One region of the Bacillus cereus group sp. RP37 genome, then DNA from elsewhere that is predicted to be linked to it. Evidence: riboswitches for the same ligand, from Rfam matches in the RefSeq annotation. Region 1 holds a riboswitch; the other holds the start of a gene.

Region 1 (3,196 bases):
GATACTTTCTCAAATTTTGAAGGGATAGTCGTAATGGCAATTGGTGATCGAAATGATATTTCAAAAATAAAGCAAGCACCAGACAATTTTATAATTGCTCCATACGTACCCCAATCAGAAATATTAAGTGAAGCAGATGTATTTATTACACATGGCGGCATGAATAGCGTACACGATGCTATTTATTTTAATGTCCCATTTATCATAATTCCACATGATAAAGACCAGCCGATGATAGCACAAAGATTAACTGAACTTGAGGCAGCACATAGGTTATTGAAAGAGCATGTTAATGCGCAAACTTTAAAAGAAGCGGTAACAAACGTTCTTTCAAATGAAAAGTATAAACATGGTATACGAAAACTAAATGATAGTTTTTTAGAATGCGGTGGTTCAAATGAGGCAATTGCAGCTATTAAATCTCTTTTAAATAAATAGTGTGGACAATATAAAAGCATAGAGGTTCAACCTTTATGCTTTTATATTATTATCCCGCAAACTGCACAGCAGTATTTGCATGTAAAAAAGCAGTATCAAAAACAGGAACAGTAAGGTCGTTTTGGGAAATAAGCAAAGGGATTTCAGTACAGCCTAGTAATATACCTTCTGCGCCATTTTGAATTAATGATTTTGTAATTTGTAATAGTTTTTCTTTTGATGTTTCTGAAATAATTCCTTTACTTAATTCATTTAAAATAACATGATGAATAAAATTTCTTTCCTCTTCATTTGGGATAATCGTCTCAATATTATAATTCGCTAAACGTGATTTATAGAAGTCTTGTTCCATCGTTTGTTTCGTACCCAATAGTCCGATACGCTTTATATTTTGTTCTACCACTTCTTTAGCACTCACATCACCAATGTGAAGAAGTGGAATAGATATTGCACTTTCTACTTCTTCAGCAAATAAATGGACCGTATTGGAACACATTAATAAACAATCAGCTCCGGATTTTTCAACCTTTTTTGCAACTGTGACTAATTCGTTTTTCACTTCTTCATATTGATGATTTTGTAACAAAGTAGTTACTTCACCAAAGTCCATGCTATATAAAACAAGCTTTGCATTTTGATCATATTGAGAAAGTGTAAGTGTATTAATATGTTTATAGTATAACGATGTAGATTCCCAACTTAGTCCACCAATTAAACCGATTACTTTCATCATACATTCCTCCCGAAACAATTTTGAATTCATTATTTCATAATTCCGATAAGAATACAATGATATAAATGTGCTATTTAACAAAAAATAAAAATAATTAGAAAACTATTGTAATTTATCTTTCTTAGTGCCATAATACGAATTACAAATTAATACTTATCCAGAGAGGTGGAGGGTACGGCCCTACGAAACCTCAGCAACCCCTATGTAAAATCATAGGAAGGTGCTAATTCCGCAGAGGACACAATGTGTTTTTTGGAGATAAGAGGATTCTTGAACGTGAAAGAAAATGACCTCTTATGCAAGAGGTCATTTTTTGTTGTATAGAAAGGGAGTGTCGATGCATAATTCATTTTTAAAATAAATATAGAGTAATAAAAGTTGACTAATATGAGAGGGGAATTGTAATGAACAAATTATCAACAAAGTTAGTAGCAGCAATCGGAATTGGATCAGCGTTATACGGGATATTAGGACTTTGGGGATTTTCTATTGCACCAAATACATTTATTAAACCTGCATTAGCTATTTTAACTGTTTTTGGAGCGTTATTTGGTCCAGTAGCAGGACTGTTAATAGGACTTATCGGTCATATCGTAACAGATACAATCGCTGGATGGGGTATTTGGTGGGGGTGGGTTATTAGTTCAGGACTTATCGGCCTTGCAATGGGACTCATTCAAAAAAGAGTTGGCTTTAGTGTGAAAAACGGGACGTATAATAAGGGAGATATTTCTTATTTAGCCATTACTGGGTTAATTGGTATTGTCATTGCGATTATATTTGCTGGGGCATTCGATATTATTGTGATGGGAGAACCGTTTGACAAAATTGTTATACAAGTATTAGGAGCAACAATTGCCGATGTTATTGTATTTTTAGTTCTCGGATTGCCAATTACAATAGGTCTAGCTAAATCTAATAAGAAACATACACATTTAAAAATTGAAAAGTAGGGATGTTAACATGCAACCAATTATTTCTTTTGAACAATTTAGCTTTCAATATGAGCATGCGGCACAGCCTACTGTAAAAGACATTACATTTCATATATATCCTGGAGAAAAAGTACTAGTTGCTGGACGAAGCGGTTCGGGGAAATCAACGTTAGCTCATTGTATCAATGGGCTAATCCCATTTTCTTATGAAGGATTTAGTACTGGTAATATTTTAATTGCCGGAAAAGATCCGAGGAAAGAGAGTATATTTGAACAGAGTAAACAAGTAGGAACAATTTTGCAAGATCAAGATGCTCAATTTATTGGCCTTACAGTAGAAGAAGATGTAGCTTTTTATTTAGAAAATGAATGTGTAAATCAAGATGATATGAAAAAGATTGTTTCGGACGCATTAAAAAAGGTAAAGATGCATACTTTTCATAAACAAAGTCCACATGAATTATCAGGAGGGCAAAAACAAACTGTTTCTCTAGCAGGTCTGTTAACGACAAATGCTGATATATTATTGTTCGATGAACCGTTAGCAAATTTGGATCCGCTAAGCGCCTTACATACAATAGAACTTATTCAAGATATACATAAACAATATAATAAAACAATTGTAATTATTGAACATCGAATAGAAGAAATGTTAAACCTGGATTTAGATAAAATTATTTTAATTGATGAAGGTGAAATTGTTGCCATAGGGACACCAGAAGAGATTTTAGCGTCAAATATATTACCATCTATTGGCTTAAGAGAGCCTATGTACATAGAAGTATTAAAGAGATTACATTTTGATAGTAATAATGATGTAATATACCCAATTGAAAATCTTCAAAGGGAAAATGTTAGTAGCGTAATAAATGAGTGGATGGAGAAGCAAGCTTTTTATAAAGATAGTCCTACAAAAAATGAATTATTGAATGTAGAGAATTTGTCGTTCTCATATCCTAATAAACAAAAAGTATTAGACAATGTAAATTTCTCTCTATATAAAGGGGAAATAGTAGGACTGTTGGGCCATAATGGAGCTGGAAAATCAACATTAGCTCATAGTCTTATAGGGATAAACAAAACAAAAAAT
Region 2 (3,196 bases), 2.7 Mb from region 1:
CTCAGAGTTTGCTAATAATGTTAATTCTTTCACCTCTCTAATATCACTCTCTCGTACTTCTGTATGACGAGAATGCGGGGCGAAAAACAATTCATCAAACCCTTGTAACAATTTCACATGTTGCTCACGGACTTCATGTTCAAATACACCGAACATTTTTTCCTTAAGAGGATACTTTGGAACGCCGTAATGATGATATAAACCAGCCTGTGCCCCCCAGCAAATATGAAGCGTAGATGTTACATTCTCTTTTGAATACTCCATAATACGTTTAAGCTCTTCCCAATAATCTACTTCTTCAAAAGAAAGAGTTTCAACTGGTGCTCCCGTAATAATAAGTCCATCAAATTTCTCATTCTCAATATCACGAAATGTTTTATAGAAACTCGTTAAATGTTCCTGTGCTACATTACGGGACAAATGCGATTCCATATGAAGCAAATGAACATCTAATTGCAACGGTGTGTTGCCAATTAAACGAAGTAATTGCGCCTCTGTTTCTTGCTTTGTAGGCATTAAATTTAATATAGCAATTTTCAATGCCCGGATATCTTGTGTTTCTGCTCGCTCCTTCGTCATTACAAAAATATTTTCCTTCTGCAACACTTTGCGAGCTGGTAAATCTTTATCAATTATGATCGGCATGTTCTTTGCCTCCGACTAGCGCTGCTTCTAAATCTGCAATAATATCAGAAACATCTTCTATACCGACCGATAAACGAATTAAATCTGATGTGACGCCAGCTAAACGCTGATCCTCAGCACTTAATTGTCTATGCGTTGTGCTAGCAGGATGTATGACGCAAGTTCGCGCATCAGCTACATGCGTTACGAGAGTTGCTAGTTTTACATTTGCGATAAATTCTTTCGCTGCTTCTAATCCCCCTTTAATGCCGAATGTTAAAACACCACTAGCACCTTTCTTCAAATACGTTTGTGCTAACGAGTAATTTTCATTACTATCTAATCCCGGATAATTCACCCATTCAATACGTTCATGGTTAGCAAGCCACTTAGCAACTGCGAGAGCATTTTCACTATGACGCTCCATTCTTAAATGCAGCGTTTCTAAGCCGATATTGCTAATATACGCATTGAATGGGCTCATACAGTTTCCGTAGTCTCTTAATAATTGAACACGTGCCTTCACAATATAAGCTGCTGCACCAAAATTTTGAACGTAACTTACGCCGTGATAACTTGGATCCGGTTCAACAAGTTCAGGATATTTCCCATTTGTCCAATCGAAGTTCCCTCCGTCAATAACAATGCCACCTAAAGAACTTGCATGACCATCAATATATTTCGTCGTAGAATGAACGATAATATTTGCTCCATGTTCAAATGCTTGGCATAAATAAGGAGTTGCTAATGTATTATCCACGATAAAAGGTACTTCCAACTCTTTCGCTGCATCTGAAAATTCTTTGAAATTTAGAACATTCATCGCTGGATTTCCTAACGATTCTGCATAAACAAGTTTCGTCTTATCATTAGCAAGGGCCACAATTTCATCAGCAGTTAAATTCGGATTAAAGAACGTAACATCAATACCAAGCTTACGCAAACTCACTCCAAATAAATTAAACGTTCCGCCATAAACTGTTGAAGAACAAAGCAAGTGGTCTCCGCTACTACAAATATTTAAAACGGCAAGCATAATAGCAGCCTGCCCAGAAGCCGTTGCAACAGCTCCTACACCACCCTCTAAATCCGCTAACTTTTGCTCAAATGCAGCTAAAGTAGGATTTCCAATACGCGTGTAGATATATCCTTCTGCCTCTAAATTAAATAGCGCCGCTAAATCATCCGAAGTATCGTATTTATACGTTGTACTTTGATAAAGCGGTAAAACACGCGGTTCACCATTCTTTGGTGTATAGCCACCTTGCACACAAATTGTTCCTTTTCCCCATGATTCTCCCATCTCTCATTCTCCTTTCTTTTATACAAAATAAAAAAACTGCTCCTTTCCTGAAAACAAGAAAGGAGCAGTTTGAAAACACGCTCTAAAGGCTCTTTCTTATCTTTCAGGATTATTACCTGCAGGATTTGGCACAATTCCGTTATACGGCTGTTGCCAAGGTTTCATCGGGCCTGTCCCTCCACCTTTTCTTGATAAGACTATGCAATTACCGTTGATTTTATAGCAATAATTTCCTAATGTCAATTGGTTTTTCTGAATGTTCAAAATTAATTACAAATAAGTTTACATGCATAACAAAAGAAATATATTCCATATTCATTTGAAAAAGACCTTTTAAAACCCCCGATTAATATATAGAATTAAATACGTAGTTTAACTGTATACATTCCAAATTCTCACGAGACCTCAATATATTGAATAAGCCAACCTCTCAAAAAGATACTATACATATTCATCTCATTTCGCAGTAGTATATTTAATCCTTTCGACATTAAAACTTACATAACGGAGGTATCACATGACAAATACAAAAGACATGCACTATATGCTCGTCCTATACGGCATTCTTTTAGGCTCTATAGTAGGAGCAACAGTCTGGTTATTTTTAGTTACAATAAATATCGGCATTCACTTTATTTGGGGATACTTACCTACTATTTTCTCTTCTCCCGCTTATTACACTATTTGTGTAACAACTATCGGTGGGATTCTCGTTGGTTTAACCCAAAAATACTTCGGCACATATCCACGTCTTATGCCGGAAGTAATGGGTGAATATAAAAAAACAGGTAGAATTGAATACCGTTTTGTACATAAAGCTACTTTAACTGCGATTATCGTTTTAATATTTGGAGCTAGCTTAGGTCCCGAAGCAGCACTTGTTGGAATTATCGGTGGACTTTGTACATGGGTAGGCGATCGCTTTACATTCGCCTTAAAAGGAATGAATGAACTAACAGAGGTTGGAATCGGTGCTACTTTAAGTGTAATTTTTAACGCGCCATTATTCGGTTATTTAGCTCCAAATGAAAATGAGGGTGAGCAAATTAACGAATTTTCTAAAGGAAAAAAAGCAATTGTATATTTAGCTACCACTTTCGCTGGTTTTTCCGTTTATTTATTACTTAGTAAATTTGATAATCGTGGATCCTTTATCGTTGATTTTGGGGAGGGTTCCCTATCTCTTAATGAATGGATTGCCTTTCTACCACTTGCTAGTATTGGTGCTATAGTTGGATTCTTTTATTTCAAATTAGAATTCACATTAGA

Evidence for each region. Region 1 has a riboswitch for S-adenosylmethionine ahead of QCI44_RS14970 (ECF-type riboflavin transporter substrate-binding protein). Riboswitches for the same ligand answer to the same signal wherever they lie in the genome.
Region 2: another riboswitch for S-adenosylmethionine. It lies ahead of QCI44_RS00435 (bifunctional O-acetylhomoserine aminocarboxypropyltransferase/cysteine synthase); the one in region 1 lies ahead of QCI44_RS14970 (ECF-type riboflavin transporter substrate-binding protein).

The regions. Positions count from the first base shown of each region.
Region 1 is NZ_JARVHP010000001.1:2,802,257-2,805,452, reverse strand. Features, by position in the region: gene QCI44_RS14980 (macrolide family glycosyltransferase) at 1-438, shown strand, start outside; gene QCI44_RS14975 (aspartate/glutamate racemase family protein) at 488-1,171, opposite strand; SAM riboswitch class I at 1,322-1,436, shown strand; gene QCI44_RS14970 (ECF-type riboflavin transporter substrate-binding protein) at 1,576-2,124, shown strand; gene QCI44_RS14965 (ABC transporter ATP-binding protein) at 2,135-3,196, shown strand, end outside.
Region 2 is NZ_JARVHP010000001.1:90,154-93,349, reverse strand. Features, by position in the region: gene metA (homoserine O-acetyltransferase MetA) at 1-645, opposite strand, end outside; gene QCI44_RS00435 (bifunctional O-acetylhomoserine aminocarboxypropyltransferase/cysteine synthase) at 629-1,927, opposite strand; SAM riboswitch class I at 2,021-2,125, opposite strand; gene QCI44_RS00430 (chloride channel protein) at 2,445-3,196, shown strand, end outside.